Linked DNA regions of Flavisolibacter tropicus. Each later gene encodes a partner of the first gene's protein in a complex. Links are inferred from orthologs where the notes say so. Each region holds a gene or a part of one and is shown on either strand. Other genes may lie near its edges. The genes, in order: groL and metK.

Region 1 (16,385 bases):
TCATTACCTGCAATCTTAGTGTTAACATTTAAGTCTTCTACAGAAGGTAAATGCTTGCTGCTACGCGCGTAGGAATCAGTTTCAGCATACATACCTATCTCTGTAACAAAATAAAGTAGGTATTGGAGTAAGTCTTTTGATTGGTCAAAATGCTTTTGTAAAAGCTTTTGGGGTTCGCCGGGCTTCACATTATTCTCTAGGGTACTCAACGTATACAAAGTCTGCATCACTTTTACCCGTATATTCCGTCTGCTGATCATGATAAGAACTATTTGGGCGGCGAAGATAGTAAGGAACAAAGACTTCCTGAAATGAAAGAACGGCTGTTTAGGCAGCCGTTTTATAAAATAGTGGTAAAACTTTCTTTACAACTTAAAGCCAAGTGTAATGCTTAATACCCTGTGTTTATTCTTGTTATCGTCATTGCTTTCTGTTCCAGATTGTAGTTTGGCAAGCCCCAAACCATAGTTAACACCTAAAACAACAGATTTGCCTTCAATACCAGCCGTACCATTTAGACCATAATCAAAGCGCTTCATAATGCCAAAGCCTGCACCCTCTTCATAATCTAATGTGGTAGGATCGTCATTGGAGAATTTAATGGTTTTTTCAGCATTAGTGGTTGTAAAAGGTGTCTTGTTCTCAATTTTTGTTTTACCAGCTACACCAATAGCTCCGTATGCACCCCCACCTACAAAGAAGCGACTACCACCACCAAGAGGTAATTTTGCCACCAAGTTTACTGGCACTTCCACATAATAAGGATTGGTCGTGGCTTTAGAATAAAAACTGCCATTAGGATTGCCAGACTCAGTTTTAGAACCTTTACCAGTAAATAAGAGACCTGGTTGTACAGATAAGATGCTTCCAGCCAATGGAAAATCACCGATAAAGCCTACCTGAAATGATGTAAGCATTTTAGCATCATTCACATGCCCATCATCCGTTACAGAAACATTAGCCAGGTTTACACCAGCACGTAGCTGACCACTCGATTGCGCAGACGCACTAAAGAAAGAACATAACAAAAGGGTTACTCCTACAGAAACGGATCTCATTTTCATATATCGTACAGTTTTGGTCTCTTTGAACAAATGACTTGCCAAAAGTTTAACGAAATGAAAAAATAAATTTCTAGAATAGCAAAAACCCCACTGGTTAGGTGGGGTTTAAAATTTTTATTCAAGTTGGCTTCAGCCCGAATCACGTGACCCGTGATACTCTCCGCCCAGGATACAAAATTCTTCCCGGAAAGACTAACAGGCGATGGGTAGGAATTGGATTCCTAAACAACTGTGAGACGAAAGTAAAAAAAACAGCTTTTTGTGTCAAGCTTTTAGAACATTTTCTTTTGAAAAGAAATACTATACTCCAACTGCTTTACATGTAAGGATCAGCCTTACAAAATCAAAAAAGGATTATCTACATTGAAGCCCTTTTTATTCTTCTTTGTGCTCCCGACAAAGGTCTTTCTGAACCAGCTAAATAGTTTGTTCCACATACGCGTTTGTTTTTTAAAATAAACAAATAATTAAAAAAACTCAAAGGGGATTGATCGTGGCGCAATAATCCAATCTAGATCATTGTGTTGACGTAGGAAACAGTTGGTGAACTTCAAGATACTAAAACAATAAATAGAATGTTCTGGCAGAGCTGAAAAATATTTTTTGTATAAAAAAGAAACCTCATCAACGGATGAGGTTTCTATAAAGTTTGCGGAAACTAATTCATCTCCACAAAGTATGCGATTAATAATCCATACCCATTCCGCCTGGCATTCCAGCAGGAGCACCAGCAGCAGATTTAGGTTCTGGTTTGTCAGCTACTACACATTCTGTAGTTAACAACATACCTGCAATAGAAGCAGCATTCTCTAAGGCAATACGGCTTACTTTAGTTGGGTCAATAACACCAGCACCAATCAGGTTCTCATACTGCTCAGTACGGGCATTGAAACCAAAGTCAGCTTTTCCTTCACGAACTTTGTTTACCACTACGCTACCTTCAATACCAGCATTGGCTACGATTTGGCGTAAAGGTTCTTCTAAAGCACGGCGAACGATTTGGACACCGGTAGCTTCGTCTTCGTTGAATGTATCAATATTGCCTAAAAATTCAATTGCACGAACATAAGCTACACCACCACCTGGTACGATACCTTCTTCAACAGCTGCACGAGTAGCGTGTAAAGCATCGTCTACGCGGTCTTTCTTTTCTTTCATTTCTACTTCTGTAGCAGCACCAACATGTAATACAGCCACACCACCGCTTAACTTAGCTAAACGCTCTTGTAATTTTTCACGGTCGTAATCCGAAGTTGTGTTCTCGATCTGAGATTTGATTTGATTGATACGGTTTTGGATATCGCTGTGCTCACCTTTACCGCCAACAATTGTAGTGTTGTCTTTATCAATAACTACGCGCTCAGCTCTACCTAAGTAAGTCAGATCAGCGTTCTCTAATTTATAACCTTGCTCTTCAGAGATCACGATACCTTTAGTCAGGATAGCAATATCTTGCAGCATTTCTTTTCTGCGGTCGCCAAAGCCTGGAGCTTTAACAGATGCAACGCGTAAAGTACCACGCAGTTTGTTTACTACTAAAGTAGCCAATGCTTCACCTTCCAGATCTTCAGAGATGATCACTAATGGAGCGCCTTGTTGAGCTACTTTTTCTAAGATGTGCAGGATATCCTTCATGCTGCTGATCTTTTTGTCATAGATCAGGATGTATGGGTTATCCAGCTCAGCTTGCATTTTTTCGCTGTTGGTTACAAAGTAAGGAGAGATGTAACCACGGTCAAATTGCATACCTTCTACAACGTCAACCGTTGTTTCGATACCTTTAGCTTCTTCAATAGTGATAACACCATCTTTGGAAACTTTTTCCATTGCTTGAGCGATCAGCTTACCAATCTCGCTATCGTTGTTAGCAGAGATTGTAGCTACTTGCTCAATCTTTTGGTTGTCGTTACCAACAGTTTGTGATTGAGAACGCAGGTTTTCAATCACCGCTTTAACCGCTTTGTCAATACCGCGCTTCAGGTCCATTGGGTTGGCACCTGCTGCTACGTTCTTTAAACCTTCAGTAATAATAGCCTGGGCTAAAACGGTAGCAGTAGTAGTACCATCACCAGCAATATCAGCTGTTTTAGAAGCTACTTCTTTTACCATTTGAGCACCCATGTTCTCAATAGCATCTTCTAGTTCGATTTCTTTTGCTACTGTAACACCGTCTTTAGTAACGGCAGGAGCACCAAATTTTTTCTCGATAACAACGTTACGACCTTTAGGTCCTAAAGTCACTTTTACAGCGTTTGCTAAAACATCAACGCCTTTTTTCATTTTATTACGAGCATCCGTTTCGAAAAACAGTTGTTTAGCCATAACTTATGTAGTTTGAAATTGTTTAAAAATTGAATGAGTGGTTAAGGTATTTTTTGAAGTTAGCTGCGAGCTATGAGCCGTGAACTGTGAGAAAAATTACTTGTAGCTCGTGGCTAGAAGCTCAAAGCTATATTTTACACAATTGCTAAAATGTCACTTTCTCTCATGATCAGGTAATCATTACCTTCAATTGAGATCTCAGTTCCAGCGTATTTACCGTATAGAACAGTATCGCCTTCCTTAACTGTTACAGGCTCGTCTTTTTTACCAGGACCAGCAGCTACTACAACACCACGCTGTGGTTTTTCTTTAGCTGTGTCAGGGATAATGATACCTCCGGCGGTCTTTTCTTCTGCAGCAGCCGGTTTCACAATTACTCTGTCATGCAGAGGGGTAACATTTACTTTGTTAGCCATACGTGTATGATTTATTGGTTTAAGTTTTGAAATTCCGTGAAATACGGACGGGCAAAGGTAAACGAATACTATGCCACCGCGTCATAACCGGAAAAAATTGCAGTTTACTGACGTTAACAGCTAGTTTAAGTTTGTTTAACCTTTCTTTTTTTCAGTTTATGTGTCAAAATTGCATTGTTGTGTATAATCACACTGTCTAAATTGGATCTATAGCTGAGTAAATAAGAGAGTGTGTTTTTTTACTATTTTCTTTGGAATCACTGCACCCATAGTCGCCTTTTGTTCGGGAATCCTTCGGGAATTACCAAAGCAATCTCGAAGGATTCCCGAAGGATCCCCGAAGAAGTCCTGAGTCAAGGGCGATGATGGATGTTCCAAAGAATAGGGAAAAGGTTAGACAAATGGATGCGACTAAAGATTCACTAAATGGGTAGAAGGGTAGGAAAATATCGCTTGGTTGGTTTGGAATGTTATATCGGAACCGTGAAAAGTCGTCCGCTGAATTGCTTACTCTTTTCTTGCAGCTAATAGCGCTCAGCCGGTTCTCACCTTTTACGTATCACGCTATATCAACTATAAACCAATATAACAATTGCTCCCCATAGCTCTTCTTTTAACTATATTCGCCGCATGAGTCGATTTGTATGGTTTGGCTTATTCGCCGCCATTGTTTTAGTTATAGCTTGTTTTTATCCATGGGTTACTATTCCTGCAAAGAATATCGTAGTGAGTGGAGTAGATTCAACGGGTACAGCCTTTGGTAAGCCAGGCTATCTCAATTTTGTTTTGTCAGCCCTTTTTGCGCTATTCTTAGTGGTTGCTAAAGATTGGACGCGAAAAGCCGCGTTGTTTGCGGCAGCATTTAATTTGGCATGGAGCGTACGAAATTTCCTGATCATCTCAATTTGTCATGGTGGCGTGTGTCCAGAAAGACAGCCTGCTTTTTATGTAGTTTTAGTGGCCGCCTTTTGTATGTTGTTAGCAGTTATGCTCACAAAAACAAAGGTTAAACAAGTACAGGAAACAGAATAACTTTTTTTAAATACTTTAATAATAAAGCCCCTTTGAAGGGGCTTTATTATTTACAGCTGTTGAAGACTGCGGTCTATGATATCTATACATTCATCTAACTCGGTTTTTGTGATCACTAACGGTGGAGCAAAGCGGATTTTGTCGCCATGAGTAGGCTTTGCTAATAATCCATTCTCTTTTAATAATAGACATAATTTCCAGGCAGCTTCTTTTTCGGCATGTTGTACCACTATAGCATTCAGAAGTCCTTTTCCACGTACTAGTTTTAAATGAGGGGAATTAAGGTTTTGTAATCGCTCCCGGAAGTAGGCACCTAACTCCTCCGCTCTTTCTGCCATGTTTTCTTCCTTTAATACTTCTAACGAGGCAATGGACACTTTACAAGCCAGAGGGTTACCACCATAAGTAGAACCATGCTCACCTGGTTTTATGGACAGCATAATGGAGTCATTGGCCAGTACAGCACTTACAGGTAATGTACCGCCACTTAAAGCCTTTCCTAGTATTAAAATGTCTGGATGTACGTTTTCATGGTCGCAAGCAAGCATCTTACCCGTACGGCACAATCCAGTTTGAATTTCATCTGCCATAAATAACACATTGGCCTCTTGGCATAGCTGATAGGCCTTGCTCAGGTATCCTTCATCTGGAACTACCACCCCGGCCTCACCTTGAATGGGCTCAACCATAAAGCCAGCAACAGTGTTGTCTTTTAAGGCCTCTGCCAATGCAGTGAGGTCATTATAGGGGATTTGAATAAAGCCCGGCATGTAGGGACCAAACTTGCTATAAGATGAAGGGTCTGTACTAAAAGAAATTACTGTAGAAGTGCGACCATGAAAGTTGCCTTGGCAAACAATCATTTTTGCTTGCTGATCAGGAATGCCCTTTTCGGTATAGCCCCAACGGCGGGCAAGCTTAATGGCTGTTTCTACGGCTTCTACGCCAGAGTTCATCGGCAGTACTTTATCGTAACCAAAGAAGGCTGTTATATACTGCTCGTATTCACCAAGCAGGTCGCTATGGAAAGCTCTGCTGGTTAGTGTAAGTTTTTGTGCTTGTTCAATTAAGGCTGCTATGATCTTAGGATGGCAATGACCTTGATTTACAGCTGAGTATCCACTTAGAAAATCATAATACTGTTTGCCTTCTACATCCCACAAATGAACACCTTCGCCTCGTGTAAGTACAACCGGTAGGGGATGATAGTTATGGGCACCATATTTTTCTTCAAGGTCTAAATAATATTGAGTGTCATGCAGCACCGGTAAGGTTGTTTGCATATTTAGTAAATTTAAAGTAGTAAATGAAATAGGGTAGTATAATAAAAAGAAGAGTGAGGCAGCTGATAACCCTAGTGGTTAAGAAGGTCAAGATTCTGAGATAGGAATGATAGCTGCATAGTTATTAAACTGAAACAAAAGTAACAAAAATGGAATATAAAATTCCACCCGCAACTAAGATTGGACATGTACACTTAAAGGTAGCCGACCTGGAGCATGCCTTGCGGTTTTATGTGGGACTTTTAGGCTTTGAAATTACACAGACGTATGGCGATAGTGCTGTGTTCATTTCTGCCGGCGGTTATCATCACCATATTGGATTAAATACCTGGCACAGTAAGAATGCAGGTCCTGCACCCGTTAAATCGGCAGGGCTATATCATTTGGCCATATTATACCCCACTAGGAAAGATCTGGCTATTGCACTAAAACGACTTGTAGAAGCAAATTATCCATTGAGTGGCGCAGCCGATCATGGTGTTTCACAGGCTATATATTTAAATGATCCGGATAAAAATGGAGTAGAACTGTATTGGGATCGCCCCAAAGAGGAATGGCCTTCGGATGCACAGGGAAACTTACAAATGGTTACGGAAGCACTGGATCTAAACGATTTAATGCAGCTAGCCATTAGCTAACGGGCCTTACAAAATAATGTTCTGGAAATGAAAGTTCTGGCGTTTTGCTTTTCTCAAATATTCCAAATACGGTAGATCCGCTGCCGGACATAGCAGCATAAACAGCTCCTGCTTGGTATAAAGTCCTTTGAATGGCTTCTATTTCGGGATAGGCTTGAAAAATAGGAACTTCAAAATCATTGACCAATACTTCTTTCCATTGGAGTATTGGTTGCTGAATCACCTCTTTTATAGAAGTACGATCTGCGCGTGGGTTTAATTGCTTAAAGGCCCAGCCTGTATTGATATGGATGCCGGGATTAACAATAACAAACTGGTAATTAGATAACGGTAAGTCGATAGACTCTAGGTTTTCGCCACGTCCTGTTGCATAACAAGGCTTGTTTTTTATAAAAAAAGGGCAATCACTACCTAATTGTAAAGCATACTTAATAAGCTGCTGTTCTGTCAGTTGCAAGTTGAACTTTTTATTCAACACCAATAGGGTAAAAGCGCCATCTGCACTACCACCACCTAAGCCTGCACCAGATGGAATTGTTTTGTGCAAATGCATTTTAACAGGGGGCAGGTTTGGGAAGTCTTTTTTTAGTAATTGGTAGGCTTTTACACAAATATTGTCTGCGGCAGTTACATCTAAATGGATCCCTGATGAAGTAAATTGTATATCAGAATTGATGTTGCCATGTATTACCTCCAGGGCATCTTGTATAGCAATAGGGTAGAAAACGGTTTCTAAATCATGAAAACCATCTGCCCTTTTTTGCAGGATGTGCAAGCCAAGATTGATCTTACAGTTGGGGAAAAGAATCATGGAGAACTATGATTATAGGATTTCAAGGATTTTGAGGAGTAGTATTATTTCCCGATTAATCAGTAATAATCCAATCAATCCTAGTTCTATTACTTCCTGCGGCTGTTTAATTCATCACGAATGGCAATGGCGCGTATATAATCTTCTTGTTCCAGTACCTCGCTTAATAAAGTTTCCAGATCTTCTAAAGTCATAGACTTAAGGTCATCTTTATTGCCACTGCTAATAGGATGGGGTTGTTCTTCTTCACCTCTGCGGCGTTTGGAGGTACCCGTATCTTCCATCATTATACCCGCACTTTCCAAAATATGTTCATAGGTGTATACCGGGCAGCCAAATCGAACGGCTAAGGCAAGAGCGTCTGAAGTGCGGCTGTCTATTTCAATCGTATCGTTGTCGGAAGAGCAAACAAGTTTTGAGTAAAATATTCCTTCTTGAAGGTCAGATATGATGATTTCGTGCAGCTCTATATTAAAAGCTGACATGAAATTTTTCATTAAATCATGTGTTAAAGGACGGCTGGGTTGCATTTTTTCCAAGGCTACTGCTATAGCTTGTGCTTCAAAGCCACCAATTACAATTGGTAAACGTCTTAATCCATTAACTTCCCCTAACACAACCGCATATGAATGGGTTTGGGTAATGCTATGCGATAGGGCCACAATTTCCAATTCTATTTTTCTCATGCTTATTCAATGCTTTTCTACAAGCTACAAACCTACTGATTTTATGCCATTTCTTCCTAATGAGCCCTGTCAGTACCTCAGAATTCAGGCTGGGATTGCTATTGGTTAAATGGCTGAGACTTTAAAAGTAGAACCTTGTTAACTATATAAATAAAATGCCACGGTATTGAACCGTGGCATTTTGAAAAGTTGGTTATTAAGAACTGGCTTTCACTTTTTTTACAGCTTCCAGCATCTTTGGTACTACCTCAAATGCATCACCTACTATACCGTAGTCGGCAGCTTTAAAGAAAGGTGCTTCAGGATCTTTATTTACCACCACAATTACTTTACTGCGGTTAACGCCAGCTAAGTGTTGTATGGCTCCTGAGATACCAATTGCAATATATAAATTAGGTGCAATGGCCACGCCAGTTTGACCAACGTGCTCATTGTGAGGGCGCCAATGTGCATCTGCTACCGGACGGCTGCAGGCTAAAGCGGCTCCTAATGAGTCGGCTAGGTCTTCTACCATTTTCCAGTTCTCAGGTCCTTTTAAACCACGACCAGCACTAACGACAATGTCAGCCTCAGTTAATGAAACCTTACCGCTTGCCTTTGTCGTATCAATTACTTTCACCTTTGGTGCATCAACTGTCGCATTAAAAGGTACTACTTCAGCAGTGCCACCAGTAGCGCTGATTGTAAACGCATTTACGTTTAAAGAGATGATCTTAATATCCGTATTGATGGAAACATTTGCGAATGCTTTTCCAGAAAATACGTTTTTACGTACAACAAAGCCGTTAGTTGTATCGGGTAAGGCTACCGCACCAGCTACCAAACCAGCTTTCAAGCGTACAGACAGGCGAGGGGCAACCAGTTTACCAGTGCTATTATTAGAGAATACCACCACTTTAGCGCCAGTTTGCTGAACGGCCTGTTCAATAACTTTTGTATAAACCTGGGCATCAATCGTATTTAAGGCATCATTTTTCACCTGGTGTACTTTCTGAATGCCGTATTTACCGAGCGTAGCAAGATCTTCAGTCAGGTTTCCTAACGCAATAGCTTCAGCAGTACCGCCTGCTTTTTGCGCTAATTGTGCACCATAAGAAGCAGCTTCCAGTGATGCTTTTTTAATGTGACCATCTACGTGGTCTATGAATACTAAAACGTTCATTTTAATAATTTGAGGATTTGAAATTTGGGGATTTGAAGTTGAATTAAGCTAATTATCAAATCACCCTTGCTTCTTCGTGAAGTAAACGGATCAACTCGTCTACATTATCTGGAGAAACTAGTTTCACGCCTGCTTTAGCAGGAGGTAAACCAAATTCTGCTACATTAGTTAGTGTCTCATTGCCAGAAGCTTCTACAACTTTTAGTGGTTTGGTACGAGCGGCCATAATACCACGCATATTTGGAATACGTGCTTCTGCCATTCCTTTTTGACAGCTAACTACTAATGGCAATGCAACTTCAACAGTTTCTTCACCACCTTCAATCTCGCGCTTAACAGTAGCTGTTGTACCTGCCAATTGTAAGCTGGTAGCTTGTGCTACGTAAGGCATATCGAGAAATTCAGCCAGCATGCCACCAACTGAACCGTTGTTGAAATCAATGGTCTCTTTACCAGTCAGTACCAGGTCATAATTGCCTTGTTTTGCAACTTCAGCAATCTGGGCTGCCACCTGGTAAGAATCAGATGGATCTACATTGATGCGAATAGCTTCATCGCCACCCAATGCCAGGGCTTTACGGATGATTGGCTCTGCGTCAGCACCACCTACGGTTGCCAAATGAATAGAAGTAGAAGCATCAGCTTCTTTTAATTCAATGGCTCGTACTAAGGCATACCATTCGTCATATGGATTGATAATCCATTGTACACCCGCATCTGCGAATTTCGTGTTGTTATCCGTGAAGGCTATTTTTGCCGTCGTATCCGGTGTTTTGCTAATACACACCAAAATTTTCATACAAACTGTTTAGGAGTGAAAAAAGGTTGCTTATGCAACTACCTACAAATATAAGCACCAAAAGTAAAGAGAGAATTTGATTATGGATAGAATTGAACAATTGAAAGGTTTTTTAGCTTCAAATCCGGATGATTGCTTTGTAAAACATGCCCTGGCGCTTGAGTATGTAAAACGAAACGAGGAAGTCCATGCAAAAGAGCTTTTTGAGCAGGTATTGCAAACAGATCCTAATTATATTGGCAGTTACTACCACTTAGGAAAATTACTGGAGCGGATTGATGACCAGGCGGGTGCCATTGCCATCTATGAAAAGGGAATGCAAAAGGCACAGGAATTAGGTGACCGGCATGCATATAACGAACTGAGAGTAGCGTATGAGGAATTTTTTGATAATTGATTACTGGCCTGCACCTATCTCCTTACTTGCTATCTTTCTTAAAGCTGCTTTATGCAAAATAATTTTCTCATCGGCTTCATTTACAGAGAGTTCTATCCATCCGTAATAGTAAGAGTTGTCTTTAAATACACAAACCGGGAGATATTTATGTTGTGCTTGCTTCCATGGGCCCATCCAAGTCGTTTGGTCATTGGAAGTTGTATATAAGCTTTCAACAGTAACTGCAGAATACGTGCCCCATTGAAAGTCGTTTTCACTTTTTGCGTTTATCATATCATCCTTGTTAAACGCGGGTGTTACATGATAATCCTTTACTTCGTCGTATTTTATATACAGGCGATTCTTAAGTAGTGGGCGGATTTTGAACAAGGTTGATCCAAAATCAGATCCTCCAATTAGTGAAGTCACAAAATAGAAGTCATCTATTTTATCATTATTGATGTCTACAGATTGTATTTGATTATATTTTACTTCCTTATTACTTAAATCTGTATATATCGTTTCCGTAATTACAGAAGTTTCTTTTTTGCAGCCAAGGAGACTAAATAATAAGGCTAAAAGACAGAATGATTTCATATTTAAACAAAGGAAATAAATAAGAGAAAGAAATAAACATATAAGAGTTGAACTGCAATTAATTATGTTTGAATTGTGTGTTTAAAATCCACTTACTTTTAGCCCAATAATGAATAACTTATTGCTTCAGCGGTTTATAAATAATTTAAAATTAATAGCAGTTACTGAGCAGCATACTTTGTTGCTGGCCGTTAGCGGTGGATTGGACTCCGTTGTCTTATGTCATTTATGTAAACTAGCAGGCTATTCATTTGCTATCGCGCACTGCAATTTCGGGCTTAGGGGGGAGGAAAGTAATAAGGATGAGGCCTTTGTTAAGGCATTAGCTGCCCAGCTTGAAGTGCCATTTTATGTCAATAACTTTAATACAAAGGCATTTGCTGCTGAGCATAAGCTTTCTATTCAGGTAGCCGCTCGTGAGCTACGCTACCAATGGTTTCATGAAATTGTCAATGGTCAATTGTCAGTAATTAATGAAAAGGCAAGCAGTTATAGCACTCACCTTCCCTCAATCACCACTCACTATTCACCACTCACTTTCATTGCCACCGCCCATCACCTGGATGACAATATTGAAACTTTACTAATGAATTTATTCAAGGGTACGGGCATTAGTGGGTTGCATGGTATTCAGCCAAAGTCTGGCAAAATAGTAAGACCCTTACTGTTTGCCAAGCGGGAGGAGATTAAGGATTTTGCAACAGAACATAACTTGTTATGGGTAGAAGATAGCAGTAATGCAGAAATAAAATACACCCGGAATTATATCCGTCATAAGATCATACCATCAATAGAATCCATTTTCCCTACTGTAAAAGAAAATATAGCAGATAGCATTGAACGCTTGCGTGAAGCTGAAATCTTGTACGAGCAGGCTATGCAAGTACATAAAAAGAAACTTTTAGAGTTTAAAGGTCAGGAAGTTTACATACCCGTCTTGAAATTGGAGCGCACATCTCCTTTGGCCACTATTATATATGAGATCATAAAGGATTATGGCTTTTCCAGTCAGCAGGTGCCGGAGGTCATTAAGCTTTTGCGTAGTGAGAGCGGCCGTTATGTAACATCTGCATCCCACCGTATTTTACATAACAGGGACTGGCTGATCATTACACCTTTGCCACAGGTTCAAGATACTGTTCTAATAATTGAGGAAGCTACAACTCAACTGGCATTTACTGAGGGAACATTACTATTTAAAACCTTACCTGCCGAAAGTATAACTATTGAAGCTGACGCAGCTGTAGCCTTATTAGATAAAGAGGAAATGCAATTTCCTTTGATACTCCGGAAGTGGAAAGAGGGTGATTATTTTTATCCATTAGGCATGCGTAAGAAGAAGAAACTAGCGCGTTTCTTTATAGATCAAAAGTTATCACAGCTTCAAAAAGAAAAGGTTTGGGTACTGGAAAGCAATAAACGTATTGTATGGGTTGTTGGTCGCCGTATCGACGACCGGTTTAAGATAAAGCCCTCAACCAAAGAGGTTGTAAGAATAGAGTTGAAGCCTGTATAGGCCAAGGCTCACTTCCGGCCCCTAAAGGGGAGATGGCCTGCGCACAAAAGATCAAACGCTCTTCTAATAGAAAAGCACTTCTTCATGAAGTGCTTTTCTTATAAGGTTAAACAAGCCTCTTTATAATATCAGTTCAGTCCACTCTCCCCATCTCACGTCCCCAAATCAGCCATCAGCCGGTCTTCCTTGCCTGCTACTCCTCTGCTCCTTCATAGCCACGCCTCTGTTCCTTCATGGTTACTCCGTATCCACTCCTTAGTTACTCCGTATGGAAGCCTACTTAATTCCGTATCACCTCCCTACCGCACCCGTACCCTGGCCCGTATGCCGTACCCGGTTACCATTAAAATAGCATAGAAAATATTAAGAAGAAAGACATGAAATGCCTTAAAAGAGAAGACCTTAAAGATACAAAACTAGTCCCTGTAGAGCAAGTCCTTTTTCCCTTGTGCCTTGAACATTGAGAATTGCTCATTGAACATTTCTTACCATTATTATTCATCATTCCTTGTTCCTTGTTCGTTATTCTGCTTGGCTCCTGACGCGCTAATTACTCACCATTCACCACTCACCAACTTATGCCCAGCCTTTAGAGTGCAAATACAGTTGTACGCCGTTAATAAATTCCTGAATAGCATCATAACCAGCTGTACGGCCAACAATTATAATAAATAACACACCAAACAAAGCGCCCCAAAAGTGCGCTGAGTGGTTAATGTTACCTCCACCTTTACGGTCTAGCCAGGCTGAAACTAAAAGGTACAATGGACCGAAAATAAAACCTGGAATAATAGGAGGGATGATGAAGAAGCCTACTTCCACATAGGGGGCAATCATCAAACCGGCAAAGACTATAGCACTTACAGCACCAGAGGCCCCTAAGCTCCTGTATTGGTAATTATCTTTATTTCTGAAATAAGTTGGTAAAAGCGACACTAATAAAGAAATAACGTAAAGCCCTAAATAATACCATTTACCAACCTGGCCAAAGATTTCAACAAACTGTTCTTCTACAAAACGGCCAAACAGGTAAAGTGAAAGCATATTGAATATCAGATGACCGTAATCGGCGTGAATCAAGCCACAGGAAAAGAACCGATACCACTCCTTATTTCGTGAAACAGCAGGCGGGTAAAAGATTAGATCATTAATGATCTTTTGATTGGAAAAACCACCAAGAGAGACCAATACAGTTATGATAATAATTATGACAGTTATAGAAAGCTGCATTTGAATGAATTAATAATTAGTAATTAATAATTATTGGATTAGAATCTTCAAATCTTAAATCACTTATGATGGTATTTTTCATTGCGCAAAATAGTACATGCGCGGTAGAGTTGTTCTGCTAAAATTAAGCGTACTAGTTGATGTGGAAAAGTTAACTGTGAGAGCGACCATTTTACTTTTGCTTTTTGCAATACAGATTCATCAATACCAAAAGCGCCACCAATAAGAAATACAATGTTTTTAGTGCTTTCGGTTGCCCGTTGTTGTAATAGGTTAGCCAAACCTTCAGATGTAAAGGTTTTTCCTCTTTCATCTAACGCTATTAGGTAGTCATCTGGCTTTAACCATTGCAGGATCATTTCTCCCTCTTTTTTCTTTAAGTCCATTTCAGACATCATACCTGCATTTTTAGGTGTAGGAATGATACTCCATTCTACAGGAAAGTATTTAGTAAGTCGCTTGGTAAATTCTTCCACGCCTTCCTTTACATAGGATTCATTGTTTTTGCCGATGGACCAAAGTGAGAGTTTCATGTAGTTTAGGTATTAGAGTCTGGCACAGTTAATGAATAGGCAGTGAATAAAGTATTTTATGAAACGATATTTCTTTGCCTTAAGTGCCGCAATAGTAACGCTTTTTACGCAATGCGATACGATCAAAAACCTGCCCACTAATACCAGTGGCGGCTTATTCTCTCTTAATGGCAACTGGCAATTAGCATCATCAAGCGATAATAAAGCCTTGGAAGGAACTGTAGTAACAGTGGTTCCTGGCTATAGTAATGGTACAGCTCGTACGTTGGCTAATAACACCTATTGTCTTAGAGAAGGAGATGTAGTTTGGAAAAATCTAAAAAGCTTACAGGGAGGAACGTTCAGCCTAAACAGCATTGTAAACTCTTGTAACGGTACCTTGTCCTATACAGATGGTACAATAACAGTATTGACTAACGATGAAATACGAATAGCCACAAAATCGGCCAACAATTCAGATGTTTTGCAAACATGGCGCCGCGTAGCCAATCCATCTGGTCAATAAATGCACAAAAGTGAATGTGCTCAATAGGAAGTAATAAATTTCATAGTGAAGGTTTGTTACAATACTCAAAATAAGGAAATATCAATAACAAATTTTTCCATTGACTATTGACCATTCACCACTGACTATTCCTGCCACCTGTGCCTTAGTACAAGTTTTGCATAACTATTGCCATAGACTAATTAGAGTAGTAAGTAATTGAACGTAATGAATGTAATGGTGCCAATGCGAAACTTATTATTGATAAGCTTGTCTTTGATCGCTAACCTATGTGATGCTCAGCCCCCACAGAAAGCAGTAAGTGATTCAATGACATGGAAAGCAAGTGAAGAGTATAAAGATCCTTCTTTCTTTAAGCGTTTGCTATTAGGGACGAATTACAGGCAAGAATGGGGTACAGCAGTTAAGTTGCCTGTATTCCGCTTGGCCCAAACAGATTTTACAATTGATGAGTTAGGTGGTGGTAACCAAACTAAGTCGCTTCAGTTTAAGGATAAGCAGGGGCGTGAGTGGGTACTGCGGACTATCGATAAAGAGGTAGAAAAGGCATTACCACCAGCACTTCGCCATACACTGGCACAACGGGTGGTGCAGGATTTGGTTTCAGCAGCTCATCCATATGCGCCGGTAACAATACCGCCAATGGCAAAAGCATTGGGAGTCGTAGCGCCTATTCCGGTTATCTATTTTGTTCCTAATGATCCAGCCTTTGGGCAATATCAAACCATTTTTGCCAATCGCCTTTGTTTACTGGAACAGAAATCACCAACGCCGGATAATGGTAAGTCGGAAGGCACAGATGAGATGTTTGAAAAGATATTAACCGAAAACAATCACCTTATCCAGCAACAAAATTTATTAAAAGCACGCTTATTAGATATGCTGATCTCTGATTGGGATCGTCACGCCGATCAGTGGCGTTGGGGGCAGCAAGAAATAAATAATATCGATTATTATTACCCAATACCGCGCGACCGTGATCAGGCCTATTTTTCCTCCAATGGAATATTGGTGAAATTGGCACAAATGATATCTGCCAAGCATTTTGTAGGCTTTAGAGACAACTTGAGACAAGTAAAAAACTTGAGTTACAAATCCTGGAAGTTTGATAAGCTCTTTTTAAACACTTTAGATGCTAAGGTTTGGGATAGCACCATTCGCTTTGTACAAGCACAGCTAACAGACGATTTGATCCATCAGGCTATGCTTAAAATGCCCCCTGAAATCTATCCGATCAGCGGACCAGAAATGGAGCAAAAATTAAAGGATAGACGGGATGATCTGTTACATAAGGGAATGAAATACTATCATTTCTTATCGCAGATGGTAACAATAAATGGAACGGATCAGGAGGAGCTCTTTCATATTTCCGGCAACAACAGCAACCTAATAATACAGGTCTATGCATGGAAAGA
Region 2 (16,302 bases), 540 kb from region 1 along the record:
GCTGAGTCTGATTTAACAGACTATTTACAGTTGTATGGCGATCTTGCAAACAAGTAATTCTGTATTATCAAAAAGCTTAATTCAATAGTGTGAAGAATCGTATCCCTTTCTATGTCTCATCTTCCTTTATTCTTTTTTTATTAATTGCATTTGCTTCTTGTAAAAAAATAAATGAGCCTACTGAATTAGGGACGGATCTCATTCCTCCAATTGATAATATCAACACGTTTGCCGATACATTAACTGTTGAAACTTACAATGAGGAGTTTTCCGCATTAAGTGATACAATTAATACGGTAGGTCCTAGTGCTATCCATTATTTAGGGCAGATCAATAATGATCCTTTATTTGGTACAACCAAGGCTTCTATCTTTCTGGAGTTGAAGCCACCAGCTGCCAAATATTATTTTGAAGATCATGATGTGATTTCCATTGACTCTGTGGTATTGGTGTTGAATTACAGAGATCTGTATGGGGACTCCACTATTGAGCAGCAAGTAACTGTGAGTGAGATTGCTCAGTCAGCCAATTTTACCGCTGATTCACTTTATAAAATAAGAAGACCTGAGTTTACGACTGTACCCGGACAGCTGGGCGTTAAAAACTTTCTACCCAAAACCCTGAATGATTCTGTTTTTGGATACAGAGAAAGTGCAGCTAATCAATTGCGCATTCGTTTAGACAACAGCTTTGGGCAAAGGCTATTGAACCAAGATAGTACTGGGGCCTATGCTTCTGATTCGGCATTTCGTAAATTCTTTAAAGGATTTGCTATTAAGCCTTCTGGTGGTAGTGGTAATGCGGTGATGGGTTTTTCATTAGCTGATACCAATACCAAGCTTTCTATTTACTACAATTATGTAAAAGGTTCCAAGAAGGATACTTCTATGCGCAACTTTTACTTTAATACCACTACCGGGGCGAATGCCAATATTGTAACGAGAGATTATACTTCAGGTGAGATCAAATCGCACTTAAGCACTGGTACGCCAGATCAATTGGGTTATATTCAAAATACACCTGGTACTTATGTTCGTGTTAAAATTCCAGGTTTGGCCAATTTAAGCAACCGTGTGATTCACCGGGCTGAATTGATTGTGCAACAAGTAGCCGATAATCCTGCTACGGATGGTTTATTTACAGCGCCAACCTATATGTTCTTAGAGGCGAAAACCGATACTGACCCCACTAAAGATGCCTATAAGGCCATTCCTTATGATCTATCCTTTAATAGCGATGGTTCATTGAACCTAACCGAATTGGGTGCTGTGGCTATTAAATCTTTTGATGGTAATGGCAGATCGATTAGCTTGTGGCGCTTGAATTTATCGCGCTATGTACAGAACATCGTGAATAAAAGAGAGACAGTTACAGACTTCCGTATATCTAGTCCTTATGCTACTAAATTTACTGTAGGTCAAGGAAGCAATCCATTAATAGCCACTCCGCTAATTAATCCTACATCTACGAAGTATAGAGTAAGAGTAGGGGGCGGTAATCATCCAACACAGCCGATGCGCTTGCGGATTGTCTACTCAAATATTCCATAACATACTTACTATCATAAAGCGTCGGGTGCTATATTTGCACCCGACTTTCATTTTCAACTGTTTAACACATTAAACTCCTATGCCTTACTTATTTACATCTGAAAGTGTATCAGAAGGACACCCAGATAAAATAGCAGACCAAATCTCCGACGCGCTTATTGATAACTTTTTGGCTTTTGATCCTCAATCTAAAGTGGCTTGCGAAACACTGGTTACAACTGGCCAGGTAGTACTAGCAGGAGAAGTAAAGTCAAAGGCGTATTTAGACGTACAGGAAATTGCCAGAGGTGTGGTACGTAAAATTGGATATACTAAGAGTGAGTACATGTTTGAAGCAAACTCATGCGGTATCTTATCTGCCATTCATGAGCAGTCTTCTGATATCAACCAAGGGGTAGACAAACAAAAGAAAGAAGAGCAAGGTGCTGGTGACCAAGGAATGATGTTTGGCTACGCTACTAATGAAACAGAAGATTATATGCCATTGGCTTTAGACCTAGCTCATAAAATTTTGCTTGAATTAGCGGCATTACGTCGTGAAAATAAGCAGATCAAGTACTTGCGTCCAGATGCAAAAAGCCAGGTAACTCTGGAGTACGATGACAACAATCGTCCAGTACGTATTGATGCCATTGTAGTATCTACACAGCATGATGATTTTGATACAGAAGCTAAGATGTTGGCCCAGATCAAAAAGGACATCATCAACATCCTGATCCCTCGTGTAAAGGCTAAATACAAGAAATACGCTAAGTTGTTTAACAACAACATCAAATACCATATTAACCCAACTGGTAAGTTTGTGATTGGTGGTCCTCATGGTGATACTGGCTTAACTGGCCGTAAGATCATCGTTGACACGTATGGTGGTAAAGGTGCACACGGTGGTGGTGCCTTCAGCGGAAAAGATCCTTCTAAAGTAGACCGTTCTGCGGCGTATGCTACTCGTCATATTGCAAAGAACCTGGTAGCTGCTGGTGTATGTGATGAAGCTCTGGTACAAGTATCTTACGCTATTGGTGTAGCTCAGCCTACCAGCATCAACGTAAATACCTATGGTACTTCAAAGGTAGAAATGACCGATGGCGAGATCGCTAAAATATTGGGTGGCTTGTTTGATATGCGTCCTTACTTTATTGAGCAGCGCTTGAAATTGCGTAACCCAATCTATAGCGAAACAGCTGCTTATGGCCATATGGGTCGCGCTCCTCAGGTTGTTGAAAAAACTTTCTCTACTCCAGATGGTAAGTCTATTAAGAAGAAAGTAGAGTTATTTACCTGGGAAAAATTAGATTATGTTCCAAAGGTGAAAAAAGCTTTTGGTATCAAATAAGTCCTTTTAGACTAGATGAAAGCCCTTGCCTAAAAGCAGGGGCTTTTTATTTGTCTCAGCTAAACTATTTTTGACGGGTGAAACATTTTAGACCGCAGCACAGACCGAAGAAGAGTTCCTTGATTGTAGGAAAGAAGGCGCTTATAGAAGCCATACAGTTGGGAAAGCAGATTGATCGCATCTATTTACAAAGCAATGGCTATCGTGACGTGATAGACGATGTAAAGCGTATTGCCGCACAAAACGCAATACCCATTAACTATGTGCCAGTAGAGAAGCTAAATGGATTTAATGCTGGTTCGCATGATGGTTGTATAGCGCTGGTTTCAAAGGTGCAGTATCAGGATCTTCAGCAAGTGATATCTTGGGTAGTTGAAAAAGGAGAGGTGCCGCTGTTCTTAATCTTAGACGGTATTACCGATGTGCGTAATATTGGAGGGATTGCCCGAACAGCTTTTTGTACTGGTGTACAAGCTATTATTATTCCGGATAAAGGAGTAGGAGCTTTAAATGAAGATGCTGTATTAACATCTGCTGGGGCCTTAGAGAAGATCACTATTTGCCGGGTGAATAGCTTACTAAAAGCGGTAGATGAACTGCATTTAAATGGTATAAAGGTATTAGCCAGTGAAATGACCGCCAGTACTTCTGTATTTGATGTAGACTTTAAAGAGCCGATGGCTATTATAATGGGAAGTGAAGAAAAGGGGATCTATCCGGCATTGATGAAGGCGTGTGATATAAAGTTCAAGATACCTATGGCTGGTGAGTTTGAGTCGTTAAACGTATCGGTGGCAACCGGTATGATCTTGTACGAAGCAATGAAACAACGGTTAAGTAGCTGATGTGATAATTAGCTAATGATAGCTGCGGGTAAGGGTTGATAAGTTGACAAGGAATGTCCCGCAGATAAACGCGGAGGAGGGATGATAGAGGATAGAGGGCAGTTGACAGGAAAGGATTATTGAACAAGGAACAAGGAATGATGAATAATGAGTAATGAGATAAGGAATGTTCAACGCTCAACTTTCAATGTTTAAGGGACAAGGGAAGGAATTGGAAATTAGGGATTTAGAAACGGAGGAAAAATTCGAAATGATTGATTTATCAGATAAAAGAAATCAAGGTGCGATTAGCTTTGTTGAGTGTCCGCGTGATGCCATGCAAGGCTGGAAAAGCTTTATTCCAACAGCTCAAAAGGTTGAATACCTGAATGCCTTGCTAAAAGTGGGCTTTGATACATTAGATTTTGGCTCCTTTGTTTCGCCTAAAGCCATTCCCCAAATGGCAGATACAAAAGAAGTACTTGCTCAACTAGATCTATCAGAAAGTAAAACCAAGTTGTTGGCCATTGTGGCCAATACAAGAGGGGCGGAAGAAGCCGTTAGCTTTTCACCAATTACCTATTTAGGATTTCCATTTTCCATATCTCCAACTTTTCAACAACGCAATACCAATAGCACCATTGAAGAGAGCCTGCATCGCGTAGAAGAGATACAGAATCTATGTGTGCGTCATAATAAGCAATTGGTCATCTACCTAAGTATGGGCTTTGGCAATCCATATGGTGATGAATACAATGAGGCCATACTTTTGAAATGGGCTGATGAAATGGTCAAGCGCAATATTCAGATCCTTTCATTGGCAGATACGGTAGGTGTGGCCACACCAGAACAAATTACGCATGCCTTACAAACACTTATACCGCAATACCCGCAAGCCACTATAGGAGTACATCTTCACTCGACGGCTCATAATTGGGAAGATAAATTGGCGGCGGCTTACGAAGCTGGTTGTAACCGATTCGATGGTGCATTAAAAGGAATAGGTGGCTGCCCTATGGCAAAGGATGATTTAGTGGGAAACATGACAACCGAATGGATGCTGGATTATTTTGAAAAGAAAGGCGATCCCTTGTTTATCAATAAAGAAGCGTTGCAGCATAGTCTTTTATTAGCAAATGAAATCTTTGTGTAGTATGGCTTTTATGATCAATATTGATTTACCCAAACCCGATCGATTAATAGAGCATCAGCATCACTTGCTGTCCATAGGCTCTTGCTTTACGGAGCATATTGGGAATGCGTTGAAAGAAATGAAGTTTCGGGTGCTGCAGAATCCAAATGGAATTCTATTTGATCCGTTGGCTGTTTGTAATAGCCTGATCTCCTATATTGACAATAAAGTCTACACAAAAGAAGACTTGTTTTACTTAAATGAGCTTTGGCATAGCTGGGATCATCATAGCCGCTTTTCTCATACTGATCCTAACAAAGCCCTGGAACTGATAAATGCTTCGCAAACAAAAGCACATCAATTCTTAAAACAAACCGATTGGCTAATTATAACCTTGGGATCAGCCTTTAGCTATAAGATCACAGAAGAAGCAGACAGAGCTGCGCTAGCCAGTGGTAATGGAGTAGCCAATTGTCATAGAGCGCCTGCAAAATGGTTTAAGAAGCAGTTGTCAACTATCGATGAAATCATTGCCAAACTGGATAATACAATTCATCAACTGTTTCGCTTTAATCCAAAGCTAAATATCATCTTTACCATTAGTCCGGTTCGGCATATCCGTGATGGGGTAGTAGATAATAACCGAAGTAAAGCGCGCTTATTAGAGTCGGTGCATCATTTGGTTAACAAATTTGATAAGCTCTATTATTTCCCTTCCTATGAGCTGGTGATCGATGTGTTGCGTGATTATCGGTTCTACGACATCGATATGGTGCATCCAAACTACCCGGCCACTGAATTTGTTTTGGAGAAGTTTTTACAAACTCATACTACTGAAGGCCTGCTACCGCTTTTGCAGGAGTTGAAACGATTAACGGTTGCACGTAAGCACCGTTCGGCACATCCTACTACGGAAGCTCATAAGCAGTTCTTAAAGAACCATTATGAAAAGGCTAAGGCTTTGCAGGAGCAGTATACTTACCTGGACTTGCAAGATGAGATTGCCTATTTCTCAATGGCTTAGTGCAAGCGGTCGCCACGGACTTCTAAGGATTGGATGATCTGGGCTTCATACTTAAGCCACTCATTCCAGCGTTTGCGTACTTTTTCTTTATCGATGTATTTCTCTGCTAATTCAATAAAGAGGGTATAGTGACCAGCCTCGCTTTCCATAAAGCGGCGGTAGAACTTGCGTAGATAGTCATCATTTAGACCTTCGCTCAAACGCTTAAAGCGTTCACAGCTGCGGGCTTCAATCATGGCCATCAGAAGTAATTGATCTAATAAACGGCCTTCTTCATCACCACCTTTCTGGCAAAACGCTAATAGGGCGTTAACATATTCATCTTTACGTTGCTGGCCCAGCTTTAAGCCTCGTTTATGCAATTCCGCTAGCACTAAACGAAAATGGCCCCATTCTTCGGTTACAATTGGTGCCAGCGCTATTACCAGTTCTTCCCTGCGGCTATAACGTTGAATAAGGGAAATACAGGTAATAGCGGCTTTTTGCTCACAATAGGCGTGGTCTGTTAAAACCTCTTCCAGCGACATGGCTGCAAGGTTTACCCACCTAGGGTCGGTGGGTAATTGTAGGCCCAGAATGGCTTTAGTATCTTGGGAAAGTGCTTCGTGGGGCGTGTGCATTGGGCAAAATTAAGAAGGAGGCGTTAAGTAGAAGGCAATTAGCTGATGAGGAAATTATCTGATGAAATGGGAATCCAGAGTTCAGAATTCTTGGATTTCAAGATTTCAGATTTGAAGATATCTGGTTGCATTCCTATTTCTTAGTGTTGTTCAACCTTTTGCAGGGGACTGGCCGCACCTGGCGGCGTCTCAGCTTGGCCTCAGCGTAGGGCCTTGTTTTAGGCTTCTTCGGGACTCCTTCGGACCGCTTCGAAGCAGTTTCGAACAAATCCCGAAGAAAAGCCGACGATGGGTGTGGCTAAGGATAGGGAAAAGATAAGTGGCAAATCGTGAGTTATGAGTCCTGATCAATAAAAATAGGTAGATGGCCAATAGTAGACAAGTAAAGTATGTTTATAGGAGAAATTGGAATGTATAGATAAGGATATCCTCTATAACTCCCCAGAAAGTGATACAATAAGTGACGTTAGCAATTTGCGGTTTGTGATGAAGGCTGGGGCATTTTAATAGGGTTAGTAATTGAAAAACACATCTTTAGTTTATCTTTTACTTTTTAGTTTTAACAGAAATGCCTACCTTTGCCGCCAAAATAAAGTAAAACTATACTGGCATTCAATCGGAATGCTGCAAAAAAACGTAGCGATGTCATTAACAAAAGAAAAAAAAGCTGGCATTTTTGCCCAATATGGTGGAAGCGAAACCAATACCGGTTCAATTGAGGGTCAAATTGCGTTATTAACAGAGCGCATTTCTCAAATTTCTGCTCATTTACAGCAAAACAAAAAAGATTTCTCTACACACCGTGGTCTGATGCAATTGGTAGGTAAGCGTCGTCGCTTATTGAACTACTTGTCTAAGCATAACCTGCAAGGATACCGTGGCTTGATTGAGAAATTAGGCATTCGTAAATAAGTTAGTTTTCCAATTCATTATAGGCTATTTCCCAACCACTACTTAAAAGGTTGGGTTTTGGCTTTTTGGACTAACCTTATTGATGCGCCCATTAAACCCCTCAAATTCTAATTATGCTGACACAAAAATTTTCAAAAACATTTGATATAGGTGATGGCCGTGAAGTCACTATTGAGACTGGTCGTTTAGCTCGCCAAGCTGACGGCGCCGTTACTGTTCGTATGGGCAATAACATTTTGTTGGCTACTGTTGTAGCAACAGAAGAACCAAAGCCTGGGCAAGACTTCTTCCCATTGAGCGTAGACTACATGGAGAAGTTTGCTTCTGCTGGTCGTATTCCGGGTTCTTTCTTTAAAAGAGAAGGCAGATTGAGTGATTATGAGATTTTGATCTCTCGTTTGATCGACCGTGCTTTACGCCCATTATTCCCTGAAGATTATTTCTGCGAGGTGCAGGTAATCGTTACTTTGATCTCTTCTGATTCGGAGATCATGCCTGATGCATTGGCCTGCTTAGCTGCTTCTGCGGCATTAGCTGTTTCAAATATTCCTATCCAAGAAATCATTTCTGAAGTACGTGTAAGCCGTATTGATGGTCAGTTTAAGATCAATCCTACACGCTCTGAAATGGAGAAGTCTGATATGGACTTCATCATTGCCGCCACTGAGAAAAACATCATGATGGTGGAAGGTGAAGCTAAAGAGTGTAGTGAAGAAGACTTAGTAAAAGCTTTGGAAGTAGCACATGACGCTATCCGTGTTCAGATCCGTGCACAGCAGGAATTACGTGACATGGTAGGTGCAGGAGCTAAACGCGACTATCCAAAACCTGTAGTAAACGAAGTATTACGTCAGCGCGTAGAAGAGTTTGCAAAGGCTAGAATGGAAGAATTGTCAAGAGCCAACTTGCCAAAAGCTGAACGTAAAGAGACCTATAAAAAGATCTCTGATGATCTTAAAGAAGTATTGGCTCGCGAAGCTAATCTTCCAGAAGGCGAAGAGATCGATGACGATACTAAGAAACTAGTTAAAAACTATTTAGGTGATCTGCAGTACTATGTAGTACGTGATATGATCCTGAATGATAAAGTTCGCCTGGATGGACGTAACCTGGAGCAAGTGCGTCCTCTGGATATGGAAGTAGATGTGCTTCCAACACCACATGGTGCTGCTTTATTTACAAGAGGTGAAACACAATCTTTAACAACGATTACCTTGGGTACTCCATTGGATGAGTTGTTAGTAGAAAGTGCTGCTAAGTCTGAGTATTCTAAATTCATTTTACACTATAACTTTCCGCCGTTTTCTACAGGTGAGGTGAAGTTCTTAAGAGGTCCTGGCCGTCGTGAGGTTGGACATGGTAACCTGGCTCAGCGTTCTTTGAAGCAAATGATGCCAGGAGCTGACTATGCTTATACTGTACGTATAGTTAGTGATATTCTTGAAAGTAATGGTTCGTCATCAATGGCAACAGTTTGTGCCGGTTCTTTAGCCTTAATGGATGCTGGTGTGCCTTTGCCTAAGCACGTAGCTGGTGTGGCTATGGGTTTGATTTCTAAAGGAGATCAGTTTGCTGTATTGACCGATATCCTTGGTGATGAAGATCACCTGGGTGATATGGACTTTAAAGTAACCGGAACACGTGACGGTATCTGTGGTATCCAAATGGATATTAAAGTAGATGGTCTGAGCATGGACGTTATGCGCCAAGCGTTAGAACAAGCACGTCGTGGCCGTATGCATATCCTGGATGCTATGTACAATTGTATCCCTGAACATCGTGCAGATGTGAAACCACATGCGCCGCGTATGGTGAAAATGTTCATTGATCGTGAGTTTATTGGAGCTGTGATCGGGCCTGGTGGTAAGGTTATTCAGGAAATGCAACGTGAAACTGGCACTACAATCAATATCGAAGAGAAAAACAACCAAGGTGAAGTAAGCATCTTTGGTACCGATAAAGAGAAAGTTGACAGAGCACACAACTGGATCAAAGGCATTGTGGCTGTACCTGTTGTAGGTGATGAATATGAAGCTGTTGTTAAATCAATCATGCCATATGGTGCGTTTGTTGAGTTCTTACCTGGCAAGCAAGGTTTGTTACACATCTCTGAAGTAAGCTGGAAACGCTTAGAAACATTAGAAGGTGTATTGAACGAGAATGATAAGGTGAAAGTGAAGCTGACAGGAACGGATCCAAAAACAGGTAAGTTCAAACTGTCACGCAAGGTGTTGTTGCCAAAACCTGAAGGAATGAAAGAGGAGAGTGGCGATAGGGGTGAAAGAAGAGATGGTGGCCAGCGTAGAGAAGGTGGTCAACGCTTTGAAGGACGTGGCGACAGACGTGAAAGCGGCTACGGCGGTCAGCGCAGAGAACCTCGTCAAGGTGGAGAGAACCAACAATCTCAAAGCTCTCAAGAGAACGAACAGTAATCTTTTCAACTATCTTTTTAAGGCTGTCGTACGACAGCCTTTTATTTTTTCATTATGTCCAATCACATTCAACTCAACATAGAAGCTTCAGAAGCGCAGCAAGAAATATTAATTAGTCAGCTGGAAGAACTGGGTGCCGCTGGCTTTGAGCAAACGGATACGCACCTGTTAGCCTATTTTGAAGAGGATTCTTTTCCCAGTTATGATGTCAATGCAATACTGGATGGCTATAACTTTCAGTTAAATACACTTCAGCAACAAAACTGGAATGCTGTATGGGAAAGTAACTTCCAACCGGTTATTGTTGATGATTTCTGTGCTGTAAGAGCTCATTTTCATGAGCCTATTCAAGGTATTCAACATGAGATTCTGATTACACCCAAAATGAGCTTTGGCACAGGTCATCATGCCACAACGTATATGATGATGCAGCAAATGCGTGATATTGACTTCGTCAATAAATCTGTATTTGATTTTGGAACCGGTACTGGCGTACTGGCTATACTAGCTGAGAAGTTGGGAGCTGCCAGTGTTTATGCTATTGATAATGATGAATGGAGTATAGAAAATACGAAAGAGAATATAGAAAAGAATCATTGCAGTAAAATAACCGCTGAACTTTCTTCAACAATTTCAACAGAAAAGTTATTTGATATCATCTTAGCCAATATAAATAGGAATGTGATATTGCAATACTTTACCAATCTCAAAGAGTCTGTTAATCAAAAAGGGTTTATCTTGTTTAGCGGTTTGTTAGTAGATGATAAGGACGTTATTGTTGATACGGCTCAAGACCATGGTCTACAATTGATAAAACATTGTGAAAGAAATAAATGGATTTCATTATTGTTTGTTAACGAGAACTGAAGAGAAGATTAAAATAGTAATACTGGGTATACTATTTGCCCTAAATTTGCTCCACTTCAACCCATTTTGAATGAATGAGTTTTTGCTGATTGTTGTTGCCTATTTGATTGGAAGTATCCCAACTTCGGTTTGGGTAAGCCAATATTTCTTTGATATTGATATACGAGAATATGGCAGTGGCAATGCAGGTGCTACCAATACCTATCGTGTTTTAGGTTCAAAATGGGGCACATTTGTAATGATCGTTGATATGATCAAGGCAATTGTAGCCGTTAAATTGGCTTTTTTCCTTCCGGATGCCTACGATCATGAGTTATACCTGATCAACATGCAGATAGGTCTTGGCCTAGCTGCTGTAGTTGGTCATATTTTTCCTATTTGGGCAGATTTCAGAGGTGGTAAAGGCGTTGCTTCCTTGTTTGGAATGGTGCTGGGTATTCAGCCGAATGTAGCGTTATGCTGTGTAGGTGTATTCCTTTTAGTATTGTTTTTAACCCGTTGGGTTTCTTTGAGCTCTATATTAGCCGGTATCATGTTCCCTGTATTTATTCTGGCCATTTTTAATGAACCTGAGCATTTATACCGAATATTTGCCGTAATGGTTGGGCTTCTGATCATTTTTACGCACCAAAAGAATATTGGCCGTTTATTAAGAGGCAATGAAAGCAAGGTGCCTATCCTCAAACACCGTGACCGTCGCCGTCAACGCAATCGGAAATAACTGCAGACTTTGTTAAAACTGCAGTGCCGATTAAGCTTTTTCCTTTTGGTATAATCATTGAAATTATAAACAAAAAGGTAAGCAATGTTATACAGATTAACTTTTCTACTGATCGTCCTTACGACTATTGTTGCTTGTTCTACTAATCCTGTAACCGGAAGAAGTCAATTCAAATTAGTATCCGAGCAAGAATTACAATCAATGGCCACTACGCAATACCGTCAATTCCTGTCTGAAAATAAAACGGTGAGTCCATCTGCCGATCGTGATGCAGAAATGGTGCGCCGCGTAGGGCAGCGTTTGGCTAATTCAATAACTCAGTATTATCGCTCCCAAAATCTAAGTGAGGTTTTAGATGGCTATAAATGGGAGTTTAACCTGGTAAATAATAAAGAAGCTAACGCATGGGCTATGCCTGGTGGTAAAATAGTGGTTTACACGGGTTTATTGCCTATAACTCAAAACGAGGCGGCATTAGCTAACGTTTTAGGCCATGAAATTTCACATGCTATATTCCAGCATGGTAACGAACGGATGAGCCAGGGATTAGCCCAGCAATTGGGTGGCGTAGCGCTTTCAGTAGCGGTTGCCAACCAACCCGCTCAGACACAAAATCTGTTTTTGCAGGCCTATGGTATTGGCAGCGAGGTAGGCGTAATGTTACCTTTCTCCCGTAAGCAGGAGTTAGAAGCAGACCGTTATGGTATGCGTTGGGCTGCAATGGCTGGGTATAACCCAAGAGAAGCAATTAATCTATGGCAAAGAATGGCTGCGCAGGCAAATGGACAGCGTCCACCAGAGTTTTTGAGTACACACCCTGCAGAGGAAAGACGTATTCAACAGCTGCAACAATACTTGCCAGAGGCTTTAAAATACTATAAACCATCTGGTAGGTAAGGCATTTTAGCCTAAAAACCTTGGAAAAACCCGCCTTTTGGCGGGTTTTTCGTACCTGAGCCTTTTTCGTACCATGTTTTTACCTTAACTTTGCACCTCTGTTTGTGTGAAAACATTCATTTGCAACTTAACTGCTTGTTTCTTCTAAAAGATAAAAACTCTATGTCACAAACAATTTTTGATAAGCTGCAATTAAAAAACGAAAAGACAATTTTAATTCAAGGCTTACCTTCTTCAATCGAAAAACAGTTTGTCAAACTTTCTTTTGCAAAAAATCTTACTCCTTTATTGCGTTCTAGAAAGATTGATTTCGCATTAATTTTTGCAGTAAACGAATCTCAATTGAATAGTATTCTGCAAGACATTATGCCTGCTTTGAAAGAAGAAACGAAGTTTTGGGTAGCCTTTCCTAAGGCTGCTTCTAAAATTGCAACAGATCTTAACCGGGAAAGCAGTTGGCATAAATTAACAACTGCAGGTTATGAGAGTGGAGAACAAGTGGACTTAGATCATGTATGGGTGGCTGTAAACTATAAGAGGAGCGAAGTAACAATAGTATCATCTGAAGAGTTTGTTGAAGAAGTTATCGTTAAAACATCTACAACTACTCGTAAGAAGAAGGTAGCACAAGTATAATTCACTTTCTTTTCAATGAATTAAAGCGACTATAATTTATAGTCGCTTTTTTATTTTCAGTTATTCTTTGTAGTTGATTCTTTGCCTTTATTTTTTTTATCTGAATAGTTGAGTTTCATAGTGTTAGAATCAATTTTATCTTGAACTAAGTAGAAAAATTTCTACACGTAAAGCTGAATGGTTTTTTGCAACAGAAGCATTCATGCGAAATCAGCCTTGGCATCAAAATCGCTTTTATAGAGGCATGATTACAAATACAACTACCGCCATATGGCAATCTTTGAATAATACTGATTTAGTTTGCTTTTCTCATCTGCGTTGGAACTTTGTATATCAACGCCCTCAACATTTGTTAAGTCGCTTTGCTAATTGTACACGTGTATTTTTTATTGAGGAGCCGCTTTTTAATGATGGTCCAGATAAACTACATATAGAAGAACCTATTAAAAACGTATATGTTGTAGTTCCGCAATTGCAACATGGATATAGTGAACATGAAGTAATTAACAAGCAGAAAGATATGATCAGTGATTTAGTATCCATGAAGGATATCACTAATTACTTTGCCTGGTATTATACACCAATGGCATTAACGTTTACTGATCATTTGAATCCAAAGATGGTTGTGTATGATTGTATGGATGAATTATCTGCCTTTAAGTTTGCGCCAGCAGCCTTAAAAGATAATGAAAAGCTATTGTTAGAAAAAGCAGATATCGTATTTACTGGCGGATATAGTATATATGAAGCAAAGAAACATCAACATCATAATATCTATCCGTTTCCAAGTAGTATCGACAAAGAACATTTTGGAACTGCAAGAACTTTAAAATCATCACCTCAGGATCAGTCCCATATTCAAGGACCCCGATTCGGTTTCTTTGGTGTATTAGATGAACGATTTGATATAGAACTGATTGAGAACGTAGCAAAGGCAAGGCCTGAGTGGCAATTCATTCTTATTGGTCCTATTGTAAAGATTGACCCAGCAACATTGCCACGCTTTGATAATATTCATTATTTAGGCGGAAAAGATTATAAGGAATTGCCAGCCTACGTGGCGGGATGGGATGTAGCAATGGTTCCGTTTGCCTTAAATGAATCAACGAAATATATAAGCCCTACTAAAACTCCAGAATACCTGGCAGCTGGTAAGCCAGTCATATCAACTGCTATTAAAGATGTAGTATCGCCCTATGGCGAAAACAAGTTGGTGCACATTGCTAACAGTGCAGAAGACTTTATAAAGTGTGCAGAAACTATTCTAAAGAAAAAAAGCCATAAACGTTGGTTAAACAAGGTTGATGCTTTCCTGGAAGGAAACTCATGGGATAGAACATGGAGCCAGATGGCCAAACATATTGACAATAAGTTAGTAGCAAAAGAGTCTATCGCATTTCCAAATACAACAGAAACAGCAATGGCCAGTTAACGCAAATGCATACTGGCAACTGATAACAAGCAGATTCTTCGTTTACCATTCGTACATATGATGTCTTAAGTTCCTTCTATTCCAACCTAGGGATAGTAGGAACTATTAGATTATTGAAACCTATATCATGGGAGTTAACCAGTCTTGTAATAACCCTGAAATATGGGGTGGGGTTGAATGCACTATTAATAGAGTTGCGGATTTCTATTTTGATCAATTAGCTTTCAACAATTATTATCAGCACCCACAACAGGAAGCTATTGCGCATTTGGGCATAAAAAAGCTTCGTTTTCCTGTTTTATGGGAGAAGCATGAGCTGACGAAAGATGCAACAATTAACTGGAAGTGGACCTCAAGTCAGCTGGAGTATTTTAATAATAATGGAATAGATGTAATTGCTGGCTTGATACACCATGGGAGCGGGCCCTCATTTACCAACCTACTCGATCCCTCATTCCCGGAATTATTAGCTCAATATGCACGTAAGGTGGCCGAGCAATTTCCCTGGCTTACCAATTATACGCCCGTAAATGAGCCCTTAACCACAGCCAGGTTCAGTGGACTTTATGGACTTTGGTATCCACATGCTACTGATGATAAAAGTTTTCTAAAGGCACTGGTTCATCAAATGAAAGGAGTAGTGCTTTCGATGAAGGAAATACGAAAAGTAAATCCTAATGCCGTTCTGATTCAAACAGAAGATTTAAGTAAAACGTATAGTACTCCACTATTACAGTATCAGGCGCAGTTTGAAAATGAACGCAGGTGGTTACCTTATGATCTATTGTTGGGACAGGTAACAGAGCAACATCCACTTTGGAAATATTTTGTTGATAATCGAATAAAACCAGAAGAGCTCTACTTCTTCCAGGATAATATTTGTGAGCCACATGTATTGGGATTTAATTATTACGTTACATCAGAGCGTTACCTGGATGAACGAATGCATTTGTATCCTGCACATACCCATGGTAGTAATAACATTCATAGCTATGCTGATGTAGAGGCTGTAAGAGTTGAATTGGAGGAACCTATAGGTTTGGAAGTTGTATTAAATGAAGCTTGGGAACGATATAGAAAGCCAATGGCAATAACAGAGGTACATCTGCATTGTCATAGAGAGGAACAATTACGCTGGTTTTCCTATGTCTGGAATACTTGTAATAAAGTAAAAGCGAGTGGAGTAGATATAAAAGCCGTTACAGCCTGGGCACTCTTAGGCTCATATGGTTGGGATAAGCTGCTAACAGAACCTAATGGTAGTTATGAACCTGGCGTGTATGATATGCGTAGTGGACGACCGCGTGAAACAGCATTAACACACTTTATTAAGAATATAACGGGAGCAAACGATTGCAAACATCACTTGATACAAGTAGAGGGTTGGTGGCAACGGCACACGCGGTATTTACAAGAGCCACTGCAGTTTTCACCAGACAGTCATCGGGTAAGAGTAGAACAAACAGCTCCTGTTTTAATTATAGGAAAGAGAGGAACCCTTGGAAAAGCGTTTGCGCGAATTTGTACAGATAGGGCTATTCATTTTAAGCTACTAAGCCGTGAGGACTGCGATATTTCCAATATTGAATCAATTGTAAAAGCAATAGATTATTTCAAGCCTTGGGCTATTATTAATGCAGCAGGTTATGTTCGTGTTGATGACGCAGAAGGAGATGAAGACGCCTGTATGCGAGATAATTTAATTGGGCCATTGCTATTAGCGCAAGTGTGCGAAAGTAAAGGTATAAAGTTGGTCTCCTTTTCCACTGACCTGGTGTTTGATGGATTGAAGCAATCGCCTTATGTAGAGAGCGATTCTGTTAACCCTTTAAATGTTTATGGTAAAAGCAAAGCACTTTCGGAAAATGCCGTATTAACAGCAAATCCTGATTCCTTATTGATACGTACCAGCGCCTTTTTTG

The links.
Region 2: the proteins of groL (region 1) and metK are in contact, whole or in part, in a cryo-EM structure (PDB 8P4O), measured with the Escherichia coli proteins. The link is inferred for Flavisolibacter tropicus from one-to-one orthologs.

What each region holds. Positions count from the first base shown.
Region 1 is NZ_CP011390.1:972,819-989,203, reverse strand. Bases 1,068-3,983 are described here. They hold groL (chaperonin GroEL), read right to left. Parts: upstream 3,387-3,983; coding sequence 1,749-3,386; downstream 1,068-1,748. Other genes in these bases: SY85_RS03925 (co-chaperone GroES), read right to left, coding at 3,521-3,802. In the rest of the region: transcription antitermination factor NusB, read right to left, coding at 1-260; SY85_RS03935 (outer membrane beta-barrel protein), read right to left, coding at 366-1,064; SY85_RS03920 (hypothetical protein), read left to right, coding at 4,433-4,834; rocD (ornithine--oxo-acid transaminase), read right to left, coding at 4,885-6,117; SY85_RS03910 (VOC family protein), read left to right, coding at 6,267-6,755; ispE (4-(cytidine 5'-diphospho)-2-C-methyl-D-erythritol kinase), read right to left, coding at 6,748-7,566; SY85_RS03900 (bifunctional nuclease family protein), read right to left, coding at 7,656-8,252; SY85_RS03895 (electron transfer flavoprotein subunit alpha/FixB family protein), read right to left, coding at 8,449-9,414; SY85_RS03890 (electron transfer flavoprotein subunit beta/FixA family protein), read right to left, coding at 9,470-10,213; SY85_RS03885 (tetratricopeptide repeat protein), read left to right, coding at 10,296-10,610; SY85_RS03880 (hypothetical protein), read right to left, coding at 10,611-11,186; tRNA lysidine(34) synthetase TilS, read left to right, coding at 11,296-12,702; SY85_RS03870 (rhomboid family intramembrane serine protease), read right to left, coding at 13,279-13,932; 23S rRNA (pseudouridine(1915)-N(3))-methyltransferase RlmH, read right to left, coding at 13,992-14,465; SY85_RS03860 (hypothetical protein), read left to right, coding at 14,524-14,970; SY85_RS03855 (hypothetical protein), read left to right, coding at 15,196-16,385.
Region 2 is NZ_CP011390.1:441,696-457,997, forward strand. Bases 924-3,756 are described here. They hold metK (methionine adenosyltransferase), read left to right. Parts: upstream 924-1,629; coding sequence 1,630-2,883; downstream 2,884-3,756. Other genes in these bases: SY85_RS01820 (DUF4270 family protein), read left to right, coding at 924-1,550; rlmB (23S rRNA (guanosine(2251)-2'-O)-methyltransferase RlmB), read left to right, coding at 2,961-3,728. Also shown: SY85_RS01815 (glycogen/starch synthase), read left to right, coding at 1-57; more of SY85_RS01820, read left to right, coding at 90-923; SY85_RS01835 (hydroxymethylglutaryl-CoA lyase), read left to right, coding at 3,979-4,860; SY85_RS01840 (GSCFA domain-containing protein), read left to right, coding at 4,862-5,863; SY85_RS01845 (MiaE family protein), read right to left, coding at 5,860-6,483; rpsO (30S ribosomal protein S15), read left to right, coding at 7,003-7,395; pnp (polyribonucleotide nucleotidyltransferase), read left to right, coding at 7,509-9,827; prmA (50S ribosomal protein L11 methyltransferase), read left to right, coding at 9,882-10,694; glycerol-3-phosphate 1-O-acyltransferase PlsY, read left to right, coding at 10,765-11,415; SY85_RS01870 (M48 family metallopeptidase), read left to right, coding at 11,500-12,312; SY85_RS01875 (hypothetical protein), read left to right, coding at 12,475-12,948; SY85_RS01880 (glycosyltransferase family 1 protein), read left to right, coding at 13,193-14,380; SY85_RS01885 (sugar nucleotide-binding protein), read left to right, coding at 14,508-16,302. UniProt on the Escherichia coli protein: Catalyzes the formation of S-adenosylmethionine (AdoMet) from methionine and ATP.